Regions from separate parts of the Streptomyces sp. CRCS-T-1 genome, predicted to be linked through region 3. Evidence: riboswitches for the same ligand, from Rfam matches in the RefSeq annotation. Region 3 holds a riboswitch; each other region holds the start of a gene.

Region 1 (7,345 bases), 2.1 Mb from region 3:
GGCAGCGGACGCTCGATGTACTGGGCCTGGCCCCCGTCGCGGTGCGGCGGCACCACCATCCGCCGGGCGATCTTGTTGGCGACCTCCGAGCCCTGCTCCTTGCGCACCAGGTGCAGACAGGCGTCGATCCCCGCGGCCGTGCCGGCGGAGGTGATCACCGGGTCCTCGTCGACGTAGAGCACGTCCGGCTCCACGGCCACCCGGGGATACCGCCGGGCGAGGTCCCGCGCGTGCTTCCAGTGCACGGCACAGCGACGGTCGTCCAGCAGCCCGGCCGCGGCCAGCACGAAGACGCCGGAGCAGACGCTGAGCACGCGCGAGCCGCGGTCCACCGCGCGGCGCAGGGCGTCCAGCAGCTCCGGCGGGAACTCACGGGTCGCGTAGCTCTGCCCCGCCGGCACCGCGATGAGATCGGCCGTCTCCAGCCGCTGCAGCCCGTGCTCGGCGTGCAGCGAGAAGCCGGAGTTCATGCGCAGGACCGGGCCCTCGGCCGAGGCGACCGCGAAATCGTAGACCGGCAGGCCGTCGTCGCTGCGGTCGGTGCCGAAGACCTCGCACACCACACCCAGTTCGAAGGGGTTCACGCCGTCGAGCAGGACGACGGCCACATTCTGGAGCATGTCTCCAGTGTGCCTCGCCGGTGGCAGTAATTCGAGGGTCTACGGCAGTACTGCCACTGACGGTAAGGAGTCATCGGCGCGACAGTGGTGTCCATGGAAACGAACCAGGCACAGACACTCATCGCAATGATCTTCGTACTCGGGACGCTGGTCCTCCTGGTCCTCCCGTCAGTGATCGGCCTCGTGCGCGACAAGCGCGTCGACCGTCAGATCAGGGAGGCCCAGGAGGCCAGGGAGAGCGAACCGGCTCAGAAGTCCTCGTCCAGGTCGACGGTGCCCTCCACCGCAACCTGGTACGCCGAGGGGCGCCGCTCGAAGAAGTTGGTCAGCTCCTGAACACCCTGGAGCTCCATGAAGGAGAAGGGGTTCTCGGAGCCGTACACCGGAGCGAAGCCGAGCCGGGTGAGCCGCTGGTCGGCGACGCACTCCAGGTACTGCCGCATCGACTCGGTGTTCATGCCCGGGAGGCCGTCACCGCACAGGTCGCGCGCGAACTGCAGCTCGGCCTCGACGGCCTCCCGCAGCATGTCCGTGACCTGCTGCTCGAGCTGGTCGTCGAAGAGCTCCGGCTCCTCCTTGCGGACGGTGTCGACCACGTCGAAGGCGAAGGACATGTGCATCGTCTCGTCCCGGAACACCCAGTTGGTGCCGGTGGCCAGGCCGTGCAGCAGACCACGGCTGCGGAACCAGTAGACGTAGGCGAAGGCGCCGTAGAAGAACAGGCCCTCGATGCACGCGGCGAAGCAGATCAGGTTCAGCAGGAAGCGGCGGCGGTCGGACTGGGTCTCCAGCCGGTCCAGCTTCTCCACCGAGTCCATCCACTTGAAGCAGAACCCGGCCTTCTCGCGGATGGAGGGGATGTTCTCCACGGCGTCGAACGCCGCGGCACGGTCCTCCGGGTCGGGGAGGTAGGTGTCGAGCAGCGTCAGATAGAACTGGACGTGCACGGCCTCCTCGAAGAGCTGGCGGGACAGGTACAGCCGCGCCTCGGGGGAGTTGATGTGCTTGTACAGCGTCAGCACCAGGTTGTTCGCGACGATCGAGTCGCCCGTCGCGAAGAAGGCGACCAGCCGGCCGATCAGGTGCTGCTCCATCGGGGACAGCTTGGCGAGGTCGGCGACGTCCGAGTGGAGGTCGACCTCTTCCACGGTCCAGGTGTTCTTGATGGCGTCCCGGTAGCGCTCGTAGAAGTCCGGGTAGCGCATGGGACGCAGGGTGAGCTCGAAGCCGGGGTCGAGAAGGTTCTGGGTGGTCATTACTGGCAGGCCTCGCAGGACTCGGGGTTTTCCAGGGAGCAGGCGACCGCGTCGGGGTCGGCCGTCTGCTGGACGGGGATGGTCTTCTCAGGCTGTGCCTGGCCCTGCGCGGCGCGGGCGATGCGGGTCGCCGGGCGCGAGCGCAGGTAGTACGTCGTCTTCAGCCCGGCCTTCCAGGCGTACGCGTACATCGAGGAGAGCTTGCCGATGGTCGGCGTCTCCAAGAAGAGGTTCAGCGACTGGGACTGGTCCAGGAACGGTGTCCTGGCGGCCGCCATGTCGATCAGGCCGCGCTGCGGAACCTCCCACGCCGTGCGGTAGAGCGCCCGTACGTCCGCGGGGATCCAGGCGAACTCCTGCACCGAGCCGTTGGCCTCGCGCAGCGCCTCCCGGCTGCGGGCGTCCCACACGCCGAGCCGCTTCAGCTCGTCCACCAGGTAGGAGTTGACCTGGAGGAACTCGCCCGACAGCGTCTCACGCTTGAACAGGTTGGACACCTGCGGCTCGATGCACTCGTACACGCCCGCGATGGAGGCGATCGTGGCCGTGGGCGCGATGGCGAGGAGCAGGGAGTTGCGCATACCGGTCGCGGCGATGCGCTCGCGCAGGGCCGCCCAGCGCTCGGGCCAGGTCAGCTCCACGTCGTAGTGATCGGGGTGCAGCACACCCCGGGCCGTACGGGTCTTCTCCCAGGCCGGCAGCGGGCCGTTGCGCTCGGCCAGGTCGGCGGAGGCCTCGTAGGAGGCGAGCATGATGCGCTCGGCGATACGGGTGGACAGCGCCTTCGCCTCGGGCGAGTCGAAGGGCAGGCGCAGCTTGAAGAAGACGTCCTGCAGGCCCATGGCCCCGAGGCCGACCGGACGCCAGCGGGCGTTGGAGCGGCCCGCCTGCTCGGTCGGGTAGAAGTTGATGTCCACGACACGGTCGAGGAAGGTCACGGCCGTGCGGACGGTCTCGTCCAGCCGCTCCCAGTCGATGTCCCTGCGGGCCAGGTCGACGAAGGCGCCGAGGTTGACCGAGCCCAGGTTGCAGACCGCCGTCTCCCCGTCGTCGGTGACCTCCAGGATCTCCGTGCAGAGATTGGAGGAGTGGACGACGTGGCCCGGCTCGGCCGTCTGGTTGGCGGTGCGGTTGGCGGCGTCCTTGAAGGTCATCCAGCCGTTGCCGGTCTGCGCGAGGGCGCGCATCATGCGGCCGTACAGCTCACGGGCCGGCAGGGTCTTCTTCGCCAGGCCCTTCGCCTCGGCCGCCCGGTACGCGGCGTCGAACTCCTCGCCGAACAGGTCGACCAGCTCGGGCACGTCCGAGGGGGAGAACAGCGACCACTGCCCGTCGGCGTTGACCCGCCGCATGAACTCGTCCGGCACCCAGTGCGCGAGGTTCAGATTGTGCGTACGGCGGGCGTCCTCGCCGGTGTTGTCGCGCAGCTCCAGGAACTCCTCGATGTCGGAGTGCCAGGTCTCCAGGTACACCGCGGCGGCGCCCTTGCGGCGGCCGCCCTGGTTCACGGCGGCGACCGAGGCGTCGAGGGTCTTCAGGAACGGGACGATGCCGTTGGAGTGGCCGTTGGTGCCGCGGATCAGCGAACCGCGGGAACGGATACGGGAGTACGACAGCCCGATGCCGCCCGCGTGCTTCGACAGCCGCGCCACCTGGTGGTACCGGTCGTAGATCGAGTCCAGCTCGTCCTTGGGGGAGTCCAGGAGGTAGCAGGACGACATCTGGGGGTGCCGGGTGCCGGAGTTGAAGAGGGTGGGCGAGGAGGGGAGGTAGTCCAGGCGGCTCATGAGCCCGTAGAGCGCGGCGACCTCGTCGACGGACTGTGCCGTGTCGTCCTCGGCGAGACCGGCGGCGACGCGCAGCATGAAGTGCTGGGGCGTCTCGACGACCTTGCGGGTGATCGGGTGGCGCAGCAGGTAGCGGCTGTGCAGCGTCCGCAGGCCGAAGTAGCCGAAGCGGTCGTCGGCGGCCCGGTCGATCAGCGCGTCGAGCCGGGCGGCGTGCAGGAGCACGAACTCGGCGGTCCGGTCGGCGATCAGACCCTCGCGGTGGCCGACCGCGACGGACTCGGTGAAGGACGTGACACCCTGCGAGGCGGCCTCTTCACGGATGCCGATCGTCAGCAGACGGGCGGCCAGCCGGGAGTAGGCGGGGTCCTCGGAGATGAGGCCGGCGGCCGACTCCGTCGCGAGCTCGCGCAGCTCCGCCTCGTCCGCCCGCGCGGACCGGCCCCGCAACGCGGCGGCGGCGACCCGGCCGGGGTCGGCGTCGGGGAGGTCGGCGGTCAGCTCGGTCAGGGTCCGCAGCAGCGCGGCACCGGGACCGTCGTGCTCTTCTTCGGCAGCTGAGACCGGTTCGGCTGGCGCGATGGTCACGTGGGGCTCTCCCTCGCTCGGCAAGGGGCCTCGCGCAGGGCAGGGGGCAGCACACGAGCGCACACGGCGTCGCGTCCACCGGCCCATTCCACGAGGCCCGGACGTCAGGGCACCCCGGCCGGACGGCCGGGCGCGCTGTCGGCAGGTCCTCGGACTGAAGCCTGTGCGCCCCGCCTTGGGGGCGGATACGCATAAGTACACCGTTGCGGGACAGTTCCGGATTCGCACCGGATTCCCCTGCGGCGACAGCGAGCACGAGCATACATCTTGTGCTGGGTTCGGGTGGCACCCCCAGATGTTGTGTCGCATTGGTGTCAGAGCGTCAACTTCACGTGACAGCGGGCCGCCGTGAATCCTTCTCACGGCGGCCCGCTGCGGGCTGTGTGCGGTTGTTCGCGCTGTTCCCCGCGCCCCTAGTGGGCGCTGCCGGCGGTGGCGGGCGGGAGTTCCACCTGGACGCCCGGGTCGCCCGCGTCGGCCGTGTAGTCCTCCGGCTTGGTCTCGTCGATGCCGTCGGGGGCCTTGAGGGCCTTCAGGACGAAGGTGAGGACCACCGTCACCACCACGTTCAGGACGAACGCCGTGAGGCCGATGTAGCCGATCTCACCGATGCCGGGGATCTCCTTCGAGGAGCCGCCGAAGTGCTTCTGGGTCGGCGAGGCGACCCCGTACGCGGCGGCTGTGCCGTAGATCATGCCGACCGCCCAGCCCGCGAGCAGCGCCCAGCGGTGGAACCAGCGGGTGAACAGGCCGCCGACCAGGGCCGGGAAGGTCTGCAGGATCCAGATGCCGCCGAGCAGCTGGAAGTTGATGGCGACGGTCTTGTCCATGGTGAGGACGAAGGCCAGCGCGCCCACCTTCACCAGCAGGGAGACCAGCTTGGAGACCTTGGTCTCCTGCGCCGGTGTGGCGTCCGGCTTGATGAAGTCCTTGTAGATGTTGCGGGTGAAGAGGTTCGCGGCCGCGATGGACATGATGGCCGCCGGCACGAGCGCTCCGATGCCGATCGCCGCGAAGGCCACGCCCGCGAACCAGTCCGGGAACATCGTCTCGAACAGCTGCGGGATCGCCAGCTGCCCGTTCTGCACCTTGATGCCGGCCGCGATCGCCATGAAGCCGAGCAGCGCGAGCAGGCCCAGCATCAGCGAGTACAGGGGCAGGATCGTGGTGTTGCGGCGGATCACCTCACGGCTGCGCGAGGACAGCGTCGCCGTGATCGAGTGCGGGTACATGAACAGCGCGAGCGCCGAGCCGAGCGCCAGCGTGGCGTACGTCCACTGCCCCGCCTCCGGCGGCACCAGCGCACCGCGCGCCGCACCCGTCGCCGGGTTGGTCTGGCTGTACGCGTCGCCCGCCTTGGCGAAGATCTCGTCGAAGCCGCCCAGCTTGATCGGGATGTAGATGATCGCCACCGCGATGACGATGTAGATCAGGGTGTCCTTGACGAAGGCGATCAGCGCCGGGGCCCGCAGGCCCGACGAGTACGTGTAGGCGGCCAGCACACCGAACGCGATCAGCAGCGGCAGGTCCTTGATGAACCAGTTGGTGTCCTCGCCGCCCCCGACGCCCATCACGTCCAGCACGGCCTGGATGCCGACGAGCTGGAGCGCGATGTACGGCATGGTCGCGAGGATGCCGGTGACGGCCACGGCCAGCGACAGGCCCTTGGAGCCGAAGCGGCCGCGCACGAAGTCGGACGTCGTCACATACCCGTGCTTGTGGGACACCGACCACAGACGGGGGAGGAAGGTGAAGATCAGCGGATAGACCAGGATCGTGTACGGCACCGCGAAGAAGCCGGCCGCGCCCGCCGCGTAGATCGCCGCCGGAACGGCCACGAAGGTGTAGGCCGTGTACAGGTCGCCGCCGAGCAGGAACCAGGTGACCCAGGTGCCGAACGACCGGCCGCCCAGGCCCCACTCGTCGAGGCTGTTCTCGTTCTCGGCCTTGCGCCAGCGCGAGGCCAGGAAGCCCATGACCGTGACGAGCAGGAAGAAGAAGATGAAGACGGCGAGCGCGACGCCGTTCACGCCGTCCTTCACCGCGCACCTTCCTTACGGGCGCGCTGGTCACGCTGCCACAGCTTGTAGGCGGTCATCGTCAGCGCGGTGGAGATGAGCACCCACGCCATCTGGTACCAGTAGAAGAACGGGATCCCGATGAAGGCCGGGTCGGTCTTGGCGTACGAGCCGACCCACAGCATGGCCACGAACGGCGCTATGAGGCACAGGGCGATGACGACACGCATCGGCGTCACCACCGGCCCTCTGCTGGCTTCTGGGGCTTGCGACATCAAGCGACTCCGTCCCCTCAGTGATCACCTGTGTAATGCGCAGGCAATCTAGGTCAGGGTGTGGCGGGAACGGAACCCCTCGTCCGCAATGCGGTACCCAATAGAAACCGGGGCCCACCAGCGGTCCGCGTGGCGTGCGCTACTCGACGGGCCGCTTCAGCCGGGCCACGAACTTGTACCGGTCCCCCCGGTACACCGACCGCACCCACTCCACCGGCTGTCCCTCCCGGTCCAGCGAGTGCCGGGACAGCATCAGCATCGGCAGGCCGACGTCCGTGCCGAGCAGGCCGGCCTCGCGCGGGGTGGCCAGCGAGGTCTCGATGGTCTCCTCGGCCTCCGCGAGATGGACGTCGTAGACCTCGGCGAGCGCGGTGTACAGGGACGTGTACTTCACCAGTGACCGCCGCAGCGCGGGGAAGCGCTTGGCGGACAGGTGGGTGGTCTCGATGGCCATCGGCTCGCCGTTGGCCATGCGCAGCCGCTCGATGCGCAGCACGCGTCCGCCGGGCGCGATGTCGAGCAGGCCGGCGAGGCGGTCGTCGGCGGTGATGTAGCCGATGTCCAGGAGCTGCGAGGTGGGCTCCAGGCCCTGGGCGCGCATGTCCTCGGTGTACGAGGTCAGTTGCAGCGCCTGGGAGACCTTCGGCTTGGCGACGAACGTGCCCTTGCCCTGGATGCGCTCCAGCCGGCCCTCGACGACCAGTTCCTGAAGGGCCTGGCGCACGGTGGTGCGCGAGGTGTCGAACTCCGCCGCCAGCGTGCGCTCGGGCGGGACCGGTGTGCCGGGCGCCTGCGTGTCCG
Region 2 (7,345 bases), 310 kb from region 3:
GGACATGAACATCGCGATCACCCGGGCACGACGCTGCGACGGGAACCAGTACGTGCAGTACAGGATCACCCCCGGATAGAACCCGGCCTCGGCGGCACCGAGAAGGAACCTCAGGACGTAGAACGTCGCCTCGTTGTGGACGAACATGAACGCCGCCGAGACGACGCCCCAGCTGATCATGATCCGGGCGATCCAGGTGCGGGCGCCGACGCGCTGCAGCATCAGGTTCGACGGCACCTCGAAGAGGAAGTAGCCGATGAAGAACAGCCCGGCGCCGAGGCCGTACGCCGCCTCGCTGAATCCCAGGTCGTCGGACATCTGCAGCTTCGCGAAGCCGACGTTGACCCGGTCCAGGTAGGAGACGACGTAACAGAGGACGAGGAAGGGGACGATACGTCGTACGACCTTGCGGAAGACGGCGTTCTCACGGGCGACGTCGGAGACTTGGGACGCCGATATAGGCATGGACATGGAGATCCTTTGAGCGGCTCAGGGGAATTCTCCGGCAGGGGAGAGGCGGGTCACCACGCGGCGTTGAACGTGGACCTCAGTTCATCGAGCGCGTGAGGGGGGAGCGGCTCGGGGCGACGGTCGGTCAGGAGCCAGAGACGTGCCGTCTCCTCGAGTTCTTCGAGGACGGCGAGTGCGGTGGCCGCGTCGGGGCCCCAGACCACGGGGCCCAGCCGGTCCAGCAGCACCGCCCTGATGGGCGTTCGGCTCGCTGCGTGGTCGGCGATGAGGGCGGTCACCAGGTCGGCTACGCGGGGGTCGCCGGGCCGGTGGTAGGGGATGAGCGGCACGTGCCCGACCTTCATCACGTAGTAGGGCGTGATCGGCGGCAGCACGTCCGCGGCGCTCCACACCCCGGCCAGGGTGAGCGCGACCAGGTGCGTGGAGTGGGTGTGGACGACGAACCGGGCCGTGGGGTCGGCGGCACAGATGCGCCGATGGAGCGTAAGGGTCTTGCTGGCACGGTCGCCCGCGATCTGCTCGCCCCGGGCGTCGACCAGTGCCAGGCGGCCGGGTTCGAGGAATCCCAGGGCGGCGTCGGTGGGCGTGATCAGATGGTCGTCGCCCACCTTGGCACTGATGTTGCCCGCGCTGGCATGGACGTAGCCCCGGGCGAACAGGCTGGTGCCGACGCGGACGATCTCGCGGCGGGCGTGGTCGACCGCCTCGTCCTGCGCTGCCTGGGCGGCGGTGCTCGGCTGCGGGGTCATGCTGCCTCCTCGTCCAGGAGTGCGAAGGAGCGGGTGAAGAAGTCGGGGCCGCCGAAGTTGCCGGACTTGAGCGTGATGTGGAGCGTCTCCCCGTCGGGCAGTGCCGCGGCGCACCAGGGCACACCGGGGTCGATCTGCGGCCCGATCCGGAGCCCGGTGACACCGAGCGCCTGGACGACCGCCCCCGAGGTCTCACCTCCCGCGACGACGAGCCGGCGCACGCCACGGGCCACGAGCCCCTGGGCGATGCGGGCCAGCGTCCGTTCCACCAGCTCACCGGCCTCGGCGGCTCCGAGCCGGCCCTGCACGGTACGGACGGTGTCGGCGGACTCGGTGGAGTAGACGAGCACAGGACCGTCGTCCAGATGCGATTCGGCGAAGGCCAGGGCCTGTTCGACCACGTCCTCGCTGGCGGCCACGCGCAGCGGGTCCACGCTGAAGGCGGGCCGGCCTGTGCTCAGGTATTCCAGGACCTGACGGTTGGTCGCTGTGGAGACCGACCCCGAGACGATCGCTCGGTGGCCGGCGGGAGGCGGCAGCTGCGCGGCGGCGCGGGACGGCTCGAACCCCCAGTTCGCGGGCAGGCCGATCGCCAGCCCCGAGCCCGCGGTCACCAGCGGGAACCCCTGGACCGCCGCGCCCAGACGCACCAGGTCGTCATTGGAGACGGCGTCGACGATGGCGAGCCCGAAGCCGTCCTCGCGCAGGGCGTCGACGCGGGCCCGGATCGCCTCGACGCCGTCGGCGACCACCGTGTGGTCGACTAGGCCGACCTCCCGCGTGGTCTGCGCGCCGAGCACGGAGACCAGATTGGAGTCGGTCATCGGCGTGAGCGGGTGGTGGCGCATGCCGCTGTCGCTGAGCAGCACGTCGCCGACGAAGAGATGCCCCTTGAAGATCGTGCGCCCGTTGTCGGGGAACGCCGGCGTCGCGACCGTGAAGTCGGTGCCCAGCGCGTCCATCAGGGCCTCGGTCACCGGCCCGATGTTCCCGGCCGGGGTCGAGTCGAAGGTGGAGCAGTACTTGAAGTAGACCTGCTCGGCGCCCAGGGACCGCAGCCACGCCAGTGCCCGCAGCGACGCCTCGACGGCGTCGGCGGCCGGGACGGTCCGCGACTTGAGGGCGATGACCACGGCGTCCGCGTCGATCGCCTGCTCGGCGTCGGCCGGTGGTGTGTCGATCAGCTGGACCACGCGCATGCCCGCGCGCACCAGATTGTTGGCGAGGTCCGTGGCGCCGGTGAAGTCGTCGGCGATGCATCCGAGACGGATTGACATGTCAGGCCTCCACCGGCTTGGGCAGGTCGACCCCCGGGAAGATCTTGATGACCGCGCTGTCGTCCTCGGCACCCAGTCCGGACGCCGACGCCTGGAGGAACATCTGGTGGGCGGTGGCGGCGAGGGGGAGCGGGAAGCGTTCCGGCCTCGCGGAGTCCAGCACCAGCCCGAGGTCCTTGACGAAGATGTCGACGGCCGAGAGGGGCGTGTAGTCGCCGTCGAGCACATGGGCCATACGGTTCTCGAACATCCAGGAGTTGCCGGCGCTGTGCGTGATGACCTCGTAGAGCGCCTCGGCGGGGACGCCCGCCTTGATGCCGAGGGCCATCGCCTCGGCCGCGGCGGCGATGTGCACGCCCGCGAGCAGCTGGTTGACGATCTTGACCTTCGAGCCGAGCCCGGCGCGCTCTCCCAGGCGGTAGACGGTGCTGCTCATGGCCTCGAGCACCGGGTCGGCGAGCGAGTACGCCTCGGTGGAGCCGGACGTCATCATGGTGAGTTCACCGGCCGCCGCGCGGGCGGCGCCGCCGGAGATGGGAGCGTCCAGGTAGAGCACGCCCCGCTCGGCCAGGCGGCCTTCGATCGCGGCGGACCAGCCCGGATCGACCGTGGAGCACATGACGAAGACGGAGCCGGGGCGGAGCCGGCCGGCCGCGCCCTCGGCACCGAACAGCACGGCCTCGACCTGCGCGGCGTTGACCACCACGCCGACCAGGACGTCCACCGAGGCTGCCAGCTCGCCACAGGTCCCGAACGCCGTCCCGCCCTCGCGGGCGAAGTCCGCGGCCGTCTCCGGCCGCAGATCGTGGACGCCGACGTCGTACCCGGCCGCCCGCAGGCTCCGGGCCATCCCGAGGCCCATGGCTCCTAGACCCACCACGCCCACCCGCGGTCGCGCGGGCTCGTTCCGGTCGCTCATGCCCTGCCCATCCTTGCCGTGCCGTGCTGTCCGGAGGCAGGTCGCATCAACCAGCCCGCCGGGAGATCAGGTCATATGATGACCTGAGGACGACGGAATGCAAGGTGTGATGTCCGTCACGCACTGATGGGGGATGGATTTACTAGGACGTCCAACTATATAGTCGCGGTGTAAGCCCGCGGTGCAGGGAAGCCGGTGTGAATCCGGCACGGTCCCGCCACTGTGACCGGGGAGTACGCCGTCGAGCAGGACGCCACTGACGAGCTGGATGTCGGGAAGGCGGACGGCGTGTGCTGATCCGGGAGTCAGGATACCGGCCGTGGGATGTTCCGTGTTGTCCACGAGGATGGAGCTGACACGCATGGCACCGGTGTGCACCCACGACCCCGGAGGACCCGCCCGACGCGTCCGTCGTGCCCGACGGATCGTCCAGCGCCCGGCCGTCACCCTCTGACGGTCCTCGCCATACGCGATCTCGCGCAGCCCCCGCACCCGCACGCCACCGCGTCCGTGTGCGACGGACCCGCGCGCCGTCCCGGACCACCTGACGAGAGAGCAGGCACCGATGGTCCGCGTACAAGACCACGCCCCCGTCCGTGAGTTGACCCATTTCGTCGGCGGCAAGCACACCCCGGGAACCTCGGGGACGTACGGCGATGTGTACGACCCCAACACCGGCGAGGTCCAGGCCCATGTGCCCCTCGCGAGCCGGGCCGAGACCGAGGCGGTGATCGCCGACGCCGCGCACGCGCAACGCGAGTGGGCCGAGTGGAACCCGCAGCGCCGCGCCCGGGTGTTCATGAGGTTCCTGCAACTCGTCGAGGAGGAGAAGGACTCGCTGGCCCGGCTGCTGTCCTGCGAGCACGGCAAGACCATCGCGGACGCCCACGGAGACCTCCAGCGCGGGCTTGAGGTCGTCGAGTTCGCGGCAGGAATCCCGCACCTTCTCAAAGGCGAGTTCACCGACAACGCCGGCACCGGCATCGACGTCCACTCCCTGCGCGCGCCCCTCGGTGTCGTCGCCGGGATCACGCCCTTCAACTTCCCGGCGATGATCCCCCTGTGGAAGGCCGCACCCGCCCTCGCCTGCGGAAACGCCTTCATCCTCAAGCCGTCCGAGCGCGACCCGTCCGTCCCGCTGCGCCTCGCCGAACTGTTCCTGGAGGCCGGTCTGCCGCCCGGCGTCCTCAACGTCGTCAACGGCGCCCGGGAAGCCGTCGACACCCTGCTCGAGGACCCCCGGGTCGAGGCCCTCGGCTTCGTCGGCTCCACGCCGATCGCCGCGCACGTCTACGCCACCGCCGCCGCCCACGGCAAGCGCGCCCAGTGCTTCGGCGGCGCCAAGAACCACATGATCGTGATGCCGGACGCCGACCTCGACCAGGCCGTGGACGCCCTCATCGGCGCGGGCTACGGCTCGGCGGGGGAGCGGTGCATGGCGATCTCCGTCGCCGTCCCGGTCGGAGAGGACACCGCCGACGCGCTGGTGGCCCGCTTGAAGGAACGCATCGGCAGCCTGCGCATCGGCCGCAGCGACGACCCGGAGGCCGACTTCGGGCCGCTGGTCGGCCAGGACGCCGTCGACCGCGTGCGCTCCTACGTCGATCTCGGTGTGGAGGAAGGCGCGGAACTCGTCGTGGACGGAAGGGACTTCGTCCTGCCCGGACACGAGAACGGCTTCTTCGCCGGCGCCTCCCTCTTCGACCGGGTCACCCCGGCGATGCGCGTCTACCAGGAGGAGATCTTCGGCCCGGTCCTCTCCGTCGTACGCGCCGCCGACTACGAGGAGGCCCTGCGCCTGCCCAGCGAGCACCTCTACGGCAACGGCGTCGCCATCTTCACCCGCGACGGGGACACCGCCCGCGACTTCACCCGGCGGGTCAACACCGGCATGGTCGGCGTCAACGTGCCCATCCCGGTGCCGGTCGCCTATCACACCTTCGGCGGCTGGAAGCGCTCCGGCTTCGGCGACCTCAACCAGCACGGCCCCGACGCCATCCGCTTCTACACCCGTACGAAGACGGTCACCTCGCGGTGGCCCGCCGGGCTGCGCGAAGGCGCGAGCTTCACGATCCCCACGATGGGCTGAGCGACCATGACCAGCACCCTGCTCACCGAGGACCAGCAGGCCCTCGTCGAGACCACCCTCGACTTCGCCCAGGACCACCTCGCCCCGCACGCCCTCGACTGGGACCGCGACAAGCACTTCCCCGTCGACGTCCTGCGCAAGGCGGCCGGACTGGGGCTCGGCGGCGTCTACGTCGGTGAGGAGTCGGGCGGTTCGGGCCTGACCCGCGCCGACGGTGTCCTCGTCTTCGAGTCCCTCGCCTCCGGCTGCCCGTCCATCGCCGGGTACCTCTCCATCCACAACATGGTCGCCTGGATGATCGACCGGTACGGCGACGCCGCCCAGCGCGAACGCCGGCTGCCCCGGCTGTGCGCCATGGAGGACCTCGCCAGCTACTGCCTGACCGAACCCGGCGCGGGCTCGGACGCCGCCGCCCTCACCACCCGGGCCGTCCGGGACGGCGACCACTGGATCCTCACCGGCGTCAAGCAGTTCATCTCCGGAGCCGGGGCCTCCCAGCTGTACATCGTCATGGCCCGCACCGGCGGCGACGGGCCCGACGGCGTCTCCGCGTTCATCGTCGACAAGGACGACCCCGGCGTCACCTTCGGCGCCAACGAACGGAAGATGGGCTGGAACGCCCAGCCGACCCGCCAGGTCGTCCTGGACAGCGTCCGGCTGCCCGCCGACCGGCTCCTCGGCCGCGAGGGGCAGGGCTTCCGCATCGCGATGAACGGCCTCAACGGCGGACGGCTCGGCATCGCCGCCTGCTCGCTCGGCGGCGCCCGCAGCGCCCTCGACCGCAGCCTCGCCCACCTCGCCGACCGTGAGGCGTTCGGGCAGCGGCTGCTCGACGCGCAGGCACTGCGCTTCCGGCTCGCCGACATGGCCACCGAACTCGCCGCCGCCCGCGCCCTCGTCCAGCAGGCCGCCCACGCGCTCGACGTCGGCGACCCGCAGGCGCCGTACCTGTGCGCGATGGCCAAGCGCTTCGCCACCGACACCGGGTACTCGGTGGCCGACCGCGCCCTCCAACTGCATGGGGGGTACGGGTACCTCAGCGAGTACGGCATCGAGAAGATCGTCCGTGACCTGCGAGTCCACCAGATCCTGGAAGGAACCAACGAGATCATGCGCGTCATCGTGGCCCGCGGCCTGACGGAGGCACTCGGATGACCGACGTCCTCTTCCGTACGACGGGCCGGGCCGCCCACATCGTCCTCGACCGGCCCAAGGCCCTCAACGCCCTCACCCACGGCATGGTGCGCCGCATCGACGAGGCCCTGACCGAATGGGAACGGGACCCGGCCGTCGAGACCGTCGTCATCACCGGCGCGGGGGAGCGCGGCCTGTGCGCGGGCGGCGACATCCGCGGCATCCACGACGACGCCCGCGACGGGGACGGCTCCGCCTCGGGCGCGTTCTGGCGCGACGAGTACCACCTCAACGCCCGTATCGCCCGCTACCCCAAGCCCTACGTCGCCGTCATGGACGGCATCGTCATGGGCGGCGGCGTCGGCGTCTCCGCGCACGGCAGCGTCCGGATCGTCACCGAGCGGTCGAGGATCGCCATGCCCGAGACCGGCATCGGCTTCGTCCCGGACGTCGGCGGCACCTACCTCCTCGCCCTCGCCCCGGGCGAACTCGGCACCCACCTCGCCCTGACGGGCGCGCAGATCGGCGCCGGGGACGCCCTGCTGTGCGGGCTCGCCGACCACTACGTCCCGTCCGAGGCGCTGGAGCGGTTCGTCGACGACCTCGCCGGCCTGCCCGTACGGGAAGCCCTGGACCGGCATGTGAGGCCCGCGCCGGAAGGGGAACTGGCCGGGCGGCGGGAGTGGATCGACTCCTGCTTCGCCTC
Region 3 (7,345 bases):
GCCGCCAGGGCGAGGAGCGGGCGCGGCAGGACACCGAGGAGACCACGGGCGTCACCGAGGGGTCCGGGGCCGAAGGGGCCTGAGCCGCGTGCTGCCGATCGACGCGGCGGCGCACAGCAGTCGCTGGCGCCGCCGCCATCCCGTGGACAAGGCCGTGCTCGGTCTCGGCCTCACCGTGTTGGCCATCTCGCTGCCGCCCTGGCCGGGAGCGGCCCTGGTGCTGGTGACGGCCGTGTCCCTGCTGCTGGGGCCGGCCGGTGTGCCCGGCCGCCGGCTCTGGCGGGCCTACCGGGTGCCGCTGGGCTTCTGTGTGACCGGCGCCCTCACGCTGCTCGTCCAGGTCGGCGGGCCGGGGAGCTTCGTCTCCCTCGCGGACGACGGGCCCCTGCGGGCCGGGGAGTTGCTGCTGCGCACCTCGGCGGCCTCCCTCGGGGTGCTGCTGTTCGCCTTCACCACACCGATGTCCGACCTGCTGCCGCGCCTGGTCCGGGCGGGCGTCCCGGCGCCGGTCGTCGATGTCGCGCTCGTGACGTACCGCATGAGCTTTCTGCTGCTGGACTCCGTGCGCCGGATCCGCGACGCGCAGGCCGCCCGGCTCGGGCACACCACACGGGCCGCCACCTGGCGTTCGCTGGGCGGACTCGGCGCCACCGCGTTCGTCCGGGCCTTCGACCGGGCGGCCCGCCTCCAGGCCGGTCTCGCCGGGCGCGGCTACGACGGAACCCTGCGGGTCCTGGTGCCCGAGGCCCGTGTCTCCGTCCGCTTCACGGTCGCCAGTTGCGCGCTCCTCGCGACGCTGGCCGTCCTCACCCTCGTACTGGAAAGGCCGCTGACATGAGCGAGCCCGCCCTCGTCGCCCTGCGGGGCGCGTCCTTCGCCTACGAGGACGGCCCGGCCGTGCTCAGCGGCCTCGACTTCGACATCCGGGAGGGGCGGGCGCTGGCGCTGCTCGGCCGCAACGGCAGCGGCAAGACCACGCTGATGCGGCTGCTCAGCGGCGGGCTGCGGCCGCACGAGGGGCGGTTGACGGTCGACGGGCAGCCGGTGACGTACGACCGCAAGGGCCTGACCCGGCTGCGCACGACCGTCCAGCTCGTGGTGCAGGACCCGGACGACCAGCTCTTCGCGGCGTCCGTCGAGCAGGACGTGTCGTTCGGGCCGCTGAACCTCGGGCTGTCCGACACCGAGGTACGGGCGCGGGTGGCGGAGTCGCTCGCCGCCCTGGACATCGGGGCCCTGGCCGACCGGCCCACCCATCTGCTCTCCTACGGGCAGCGCAAGCGGACCGCCATCGCGGGCGCGGTCGCCATGCGGCCCCGGGTGCTCATCCTCGACGAGCCGACGGCCGGACTCGACCCCGACGGCCAGGAACGGCTCCTGGCCACGCTCGACGGGCTGCGTGCGAGCGGCACCACGGTGGTGATGGCCACCCATGACGTCGATCTCGCCCTGCGCTGGGCCGACGACGCGGCACTCCTCACCCCGGAGGGCGCGCACCTCGCTCCCGCGCCCACGGCACTGGCCCGGACGGATCTCCTCGGGCGGGCGGGGCTGCGGTTGCCGTGGGGTGCCGCCGCCGCGGACCTCCTGCGCGCGCAGGGGCTGTTGACCGGGTCGGCGCCCGGCCCGCGCACCCCGGAGGAGCTGGCCGCCCTGGCGGCGGAGCGGCCGGTGACCGGCGGCTGAGGGTCGCTTCCCCGGCCTTGTCGTGTATAGGCTGGCGGTGCAGCTGGTTCGCCCCGTCCGCCAGACGGGATGCGTCGCAAGAGGGAACCCGGTGGGAATCCGGGACTGCCCCGCAGCGGTGAGCGGGAACGACCGCCGTCATACGCACTGGGTCCACGCAGGGCCCGGGAAGCGACGGCCAGTAGGTGTCTCACACAGTGAGACGTGCCCGCGAGTCCGAAGACCTGCCAACTGCCCGCGCGCGGACGATACGTGCGCGGACATTCCGGTGACCTCGAGGGCGGGTCGGCGTACTTACCAGACGGACGACCGCGCTGTGCCGCGCGAGGTCGACTCCGTCGGGTTCGTCACACCTTCGCGCTCTCGTCCCGTCGCCGGGATCTCAGGGATTCATCTCGCGAAGGAGATCTCCGTGACCACCAAGCCCGCAGCCGCGGCAGCACGGGCCACCGTGTACGGCTACCCCCGCCAGGGACAGAACCGGGAACTGAAGAAGGCGATCGAGGGCTACTGGAAGGGCCGCGTCACCGCCGACGCCCTCCGGTCCACCGCCGCCGACCTGCGCGCCTCGAACTGGCGGCAGCTCGCCGACGCCGGCATCGACGAGGTCCCGACGGGTGACTTCTCGTTCTACGACCACGTCCTGGACACCACCGTCATGGTCGGCGCGATCCCCGACCGCCACCGGGACGCCGTCGCGGCGGACGCCCTGGACGGCTACTTCGCCATGGCGCGCGGCACACAGGACGTGGCGCCGCTGGAGATGACGAAGTGGTTCGACACGAACTACCACTACCTGGTGCCCGAGCTGGGTCCGGACACGGTCTTCACCGCCGACTCGGCCAAGCAGGTCGCCGAACTGCGTGAGGCGCTGGCGCTCGGCCGCACCGCGCGCCCCGTCCTCGTCGGCCCGGTCACGTATCTGCTCCTCGCCAAGCCCGCCCCGGGGGTGCCCGCGGACTTCGAGCCGCTCACCCTCCTGGACCGGCTGCTGCCCGTGTACGCCGAGGTCCTCGCGGATCTGCGCGCGGCGGGCGCCGAGTGGGTCCAGCTCGACGAGCCGGCCCTGGCCCAGGACCGGACCCCGGCCGAGCTGAACGCCGCCGAGCGGGCCTACCGCGACCTCGGCGCCCTCACCGACCGGTCGAAGCTGCTGGTCGCCTCGTACTTCGACCGGCTCGGGAACGCCCTGCCGGTGCTGGCGAAGGCGCCGGTCGAGGGGCTCGCGGTGGACTTCACGGAGTCGGCTGCGGCCAACCTGGACGATCTGGCGGCGGTGGGCGGTCTGCCGGGCAAGCGGCTGGTCGCCGGTGTCGTCAACGGCCGCAACATCTGGATCAACGACCTGGCGGCCTCGCTCTCCCGGCTCGGCACGCTTCTCGGCCTGGCCGACCGGGTCGACGTCTCGGCCTCCTGCTCCCTGCTGCACGTACCGCTGGACACGGCGGCGGAGCGGGACATCGAGCCGCAGGTGCTGCGCTGGCTGGCCTTCGCGCGGCAGAAGACCGCCGAGATCGTCACCCTCGCGCGTGGTCTCGCGCAGGGCACCGACACCATCGGCGCGCAACTCGCCGCGAACCGGGCGGACCTGTCGTCCCGGGCGAACTCCCCGATCACCCGCGACCCGGCGGTCCGCGCCCGCACGGCCGCGGTGTCCGGGGCGGACTCCCGCCGCTCGCTGCCGTACGCCGAGCGGACCGCCGCCCAGCGCACCCGGCTCGGTCTGCCCCTGCTGCCGACCACCACGATCGGCTCCTTCCCGCAGACCGGTGAGGTGCGCTCCGCCCGCGCGGACCTGCGGTCGGGCCGGATCGACACGGCCGGTTACGAGGAGCGCATCAAGGCCGAGATCCAGGAGGTGATCTCCTTCCAGGAGAAGGCCGGTCTTGACGTCCTGGTGCACGGCGAGGCCGAACGCAACGACATGGTCCAGTACTTCGCGGAGCAGCTCACCGGCTATCTCGCCACGCAGCACGGCTGGGTCCAGTCCTACGGCACCCGCTACGTCCGCCCGCCGATCCTGGCCGGCGACATCTCGCGCCCCGAGCCGATGACCGTGCGCTGGACGACGTACGCGCAGTCGCTCACGGACCGTCCGGTCAAGGGCATGCTCACCGGCCCGGTCACGATGCTCGCCTGGTCCTTCGTCCGTGACGACCAGCCGCTCGCCGAGACGGCCCGGCAGGTCGCCCTCGCCCTGCGCGACGAGGTGGGGGACCTGGAGACGGCCGGGACGTCGGTCATCCAGGTCGACGAGCCCGCCCTGCGCGAGACGCTGCCGCTGCGTGCCGCCGACCGGCCGGAGTATCTGGGGTGGGCCACGGAGGCCTTCCGGCTCAGCACGGCCGGGGTGCGACCGGACACGCAGATCCACACGCACATGTGCTACGCCGAGTTCGGCGACATCGTGCAGGCCATCGACGACCTCGACGCGGACGTCATCAGCCTGGAGGCCGCCCGCTCCCATATGCAGGTCGCCCGCGAACTCGCCTCGCACGGCTATCCGCGTGAGGCGGGGCCGGGTGTCTACGACATCCACTCCCCGCGGGTTCCGGGCACGGAGGAGGCGGCCGATCTGCTGCGCACCGGCCTGAAGGCCATCCCCGCCGAGCGGCTGTGGGTCAACCCCGACTGCGGCCTGAAGACCCGCGGCTGGACCGAGACCCGCGCGTCCCTGGAGAACCTGGTCTCGGCGGCCCGGACCGTCCGCGCCGAACTGGACGGGGAGCGGCCCGGACTCGCCTGACGCTCGCGGCCGGGGGCGGGCCGGGCATGGCCCGCCCCCGGTCGGGTCAGGTCGCCGTCGCGGCCGCCGCCGCCCGGCCCGCCGCGCGGCCCGAGAACAGGCAGCCGCCCAGGAAGGTGCCTTCGAGGGAGCGGTAGCCGTGGACGCCGCCCCCGCCGAAGCCGGCGACCTCGCCGGCCGCGTACAGACCGCTGATCGGCTTACCGGAGGCGTTCAGGACGCGGCCGGAGAGGTCGGTCTGGAGGCCGCCGAGGGTCTTGCGGGTGAGGATGTTGAGGCGTACGGCGATCAGCGGTCCGGCGGAGGTGTCCAGGATCCGGTGGGCTGAGGCGGTGCGGCTGAGGGTGTCGCCGGGGTAGGCGAGGGCGTTGCGGATGCCCATGACCTGGGCGTCCTTGGTGTACGGGTTGGCGATCTCGCGGTCGCGGGCCTCGATCTGGCGCTGGAGGCCGGCCAGGTCGATCAGGTTGTCCCCCGTCAGTTTGTTCATGCCGGCGACCAGTTCGGGCAGGGTCTTGGCGACGACGAAGTCCTCGCCCTTCTCCTTGAACCGCTCGATCGGCTCTGGGGTCTGCCAGACGCGGGACAGCAGCTTCCAGACGTTCTTCTCGGTGAGGTCGGGGTTCTGCTCGGAGCCGGAGAGCGCGAACTCCTTGGCGATGATCTTCTGGGTCGTGACGAACCAGGAGTAGTCGTATCCGGTGTCGGTGATCGACTTGAGCGTGTGGAGCGTGTCGTAGCCCGGGATGTCGGGGCTGGAGAAGCGCTTGCCCGTGGCGTCGAACCACATGGAGGACGGGCCGGGCAGGATGCGGATGCCGTGGTCGGGCCAGATCGGGTCGTAGTTCTTCAGGCCCTCGGTGTAGTGCCACATGCGGTCGGGGTTGACGATCCGTCCGCCGGCCTTCTGGGTGATCGCGAGCATCCGGCCGTCCACGTGCGCGGGCACACCCGTGATCATGGACTTCGGGGCCGTACCGAGACGCGCGGGCCAGTTCTGCCGGACGAGGTCGTGGTTGGCGCCGATGCCGCCCGAGGTGACGACCACGACGGGGGCGCTCAGTTCGAAGTCGCCGACGACCTTGCGGGAGCTGGGCTTGCCGCGTGCCGCGCTGCTGGGCTCCAAGACCTTTCCGCGTACCCCGGTGACGGCACCGTTCGTGACGATCAGGTCGTCCACCCGGTGGCGGAACCTGAACGTCACCTTGCCGTCCTCGACGGCCTCCCGCACCTTCTTCTCGAAGGGCTCGACCACGGCGGGGCCGGTGCCCCAGGTGACGTGGAAGCGGGGTACGGAGTTGCCGTGCCCGTCCGCGAGGCCGCCGCCGCGCTCGGCCCAGCCGACGATCGGGAACCACTGCATCCCGAGCCCCGCGAGCCAGGAGTGCTTCTCCCCCGAGGCGAAGTCCACGTACGCCTCGGCCCACTTGTGGGCCCAGTGGTCCTGGCCCGACGGGTCGGTGATGCCGCGGTCGAAGCCGGCCGTGCCCAGCCAGTCCTGCCAGGCCAGTTCCTTCGAGTCCTTGATGCCCATGAGCCGCTGCTCTGGGGAGTCGACGAAGAACAGCCCGCCGAAGGACCAGAAGGCCTGCCCGCCCAGGCCGGCCTCCGGCTCCTGGTCGAGCAGCAGCACCTTGCGTCCGGCGGCGGCCAGTTCGGCGGTGGCGACGAGCCCGGCGAGACCGTGGCCGATGACGATGGCGTCCGCGTCCGACGATGCGGCTCCGGCCGCGAAGGCCGGGAACGTCGACTGCGCGAGAGCGGCACCGGCGAGCACACCGCCCGCGACGGTCAGGGCACGGCGGCGGGTGAACGCGGCGGGTTCTGACGAGTGTTCCATGGGCCGCCTTCCTTCTGGAGGTGCGCAGGGGTCGGGAGAGGCCCCTGGGGCTACCAGAGGTGTTACCGACGGTAGCCCAGGAGTTCTCGGGGCCGCCAGAGTCCTGCGCCGAGGAACTCATGGGCCTGGTGGGGGAGTTGGCAGGGATGCGTACCGGCCGCCCGAAATGCGATTGTCCGTCCTCACGGCACGGCACTACGGTGCCGAGGTGGATCTCTTCTCACGCTCCTGGACGGCGTTGCGCGCGGCGGTCGCCGACTTGGCCGACGAGGACTTCGCCCGGCCGTCCGGCTGTGCGGGCTGGCTGGTGCGGGACCTGGTGTGCCATCTGGTCATCGACGCCCAGGACGTCCTGATCACCCTCGCCACCCCGTCCGACCGGGAGCCGACCCGTGACGCGGTGACCTACTGGGAGGTCACCGCCACACCTCCGACCGGCGACGACCCGCTCGACGCGCTGACCGTCCGGCTCGCCGCCGCGTACGAGGAGCCGCACCTCCTCACGTTCCACCTCGACGACGTCGGCTCCGCCGCCGGCCGCGCCGCCCGGCTCGCCGACCCGGCCGGCCGGGTCGGCACCCGCGACGAGGTCCTCACCGTGGCGGACTATCTCTCCGTGTACGTCCTGGAGTGGACGCTGCACCACCTCGACCTGATCGCGCACCTCCCGGACGCGGAGCAGCCGCCGGCGGAGGGGCTCACCCGCTCCCGCGAACTGCTGGAGCGGATCGCGGAGAGCGCGTTCCCCGCGTCGTTCACCGACCGGGACGCGCTGCTGGTGGGCACCGGGAGGCGGGCGCCCACGGAGGCGGAGCGGGCCGAACTCGGCGATCTGGCCGCGAAGTTCCCGATCCACCTGGGCTGACCCGGCGCCCCGGGACTGGGCGTTGCGCTCCCCCGTGACCCTGATCCGCAGGGTGTGCCGCCCGTGGGGCAGCTTGGGGCTGACGTACTGCAGCTTCTCGCCGGTGCGGATCGCGCCGTGGAAGTCGACGCGCTGTTCGGCTCCGCCGTGCCGGGTGTCGCCCGTGCCGGTCGGTGCCCATGGCACCACGGGTTTACATCGATGCAAA

What was found. Region 3 has a riboswitch for cobalamin ahead of metE (5-methyltetrahydropteroyltriglutamate--homocysteine S-methyltransferase). Riboswitches for the same ligand answer to the same signal wherever they lie in the genome.
Region 1: another riboswitch for cobalamin. It lies ahead of NNW99_RS11495 (ribonucleoside-diphosphate reductase subunit alpha); the one in region 3 lies ahead of metE (5-methyltetrahydropteroyltriglutamate--homocysteine S-methyltransferase).
Region 2: another riboswitch for cobalamin. It lies ahead of NNW99_RS00960 (CoA-acylating methylmalonate-semialdehyde dehydrogenase); the one in region 3 lies ahead of metE (5-methyltetrahydropteroyltriglutamate--homocysteine S-methyltransferase).

What each region holds. Positions count from the first base shown of each region.
Region 1 covers NZ_CP101651.1:2,620,709-2,628,053, reverse strand. The annotation lists gene NNW99_RS11505 (GlxA family transcriptional regulator) at 1-620, opposite strand, end outside; gene NNW99_RS11500 (ribonucleotide-diphosphate reductase subunit beta) at 869-1,876, opposite strand; gene NNW99_RS11495 (ribonucleoside-diphosphate reductase subunit alpha) at 1,876-4,251, opposite strand; cobalamin riboswitch at 4,374-4,530, opposite strand; gene mctP (monocarboxylate uptake permease MctP) at 4,665-6,293, opposite strand; gene NNW99_RS11485 (DUF3311 domain-containing protein) at 6,290-6,544, opposite strand; gene NNW99_RS11480 (GntR family transcriptional regulator) at 6,684-7,345, opposite strand, start outside.
Region 2 covers NZ_CP101651.1:216,083-223,427, reverse strand. The annotation lists gene NNW99_RS00980 (MFS transporter) at 1-465, opposite strand, end outside; gene NNW99_RS00975 (aldolase) at 522-1,220, opposite strand; gene otnK (3-oxo-tetronate kinase) at 1,217-2,497, opposite strand; gene ltnD (L-threonate dehydrogenase) at 2,499-3,416, opposite strand; cobalamin riboswitch at 3,566-3,753, shown strand; gene NNW99_RS00960 (CoA-acylating methylmalonate-semialdehyde dehydrogenase) at 3,982-5,505, shown strand; gene NNW99_RS00955 (acyl-CoA dehydrogenase family protein) at 5,512-6,660, shown strand; gene NNW99_RS00950 (enoyl-CoA hydratase/isomerase family protein) at 6,657-7,345, shown strand, end outside.
Region 3 covers NZ_CP101651.1:523,441-530,785, forward strand. The annotation lists gene NNW99_RS02345 (energy-coupling factor ABC transporter substrate-binding protein) at 1-83, shown strand, start outside; gene cbiQ (cobalt ECF transporter T component CbiQ) at 89-838, shown strand; gene NNW99_RS02355 (energy-coupling factor ABC transporter ATP-binding protein) at 835-1,686, shown strand; cobalamin riboswitch at 1,714-1,933, shown strand; gene metE (5-methyltetrahydropteroyltriglutamate--homocysteine S-methyltransferase) at 2,099-4,432, shown strand; gene NNW99_RS02365 (FAD-binding dehydrogenase) at 4,479-6,272, opposite strand; gene NNW99_RS02370 (maleylpyruvate isomerase N-terminal domain-containing protein) at 6,481-7,137, shown strand; partial or broken gene NNW99_RS02375 (hydrolase) at 7,120-7,284, opposite strand.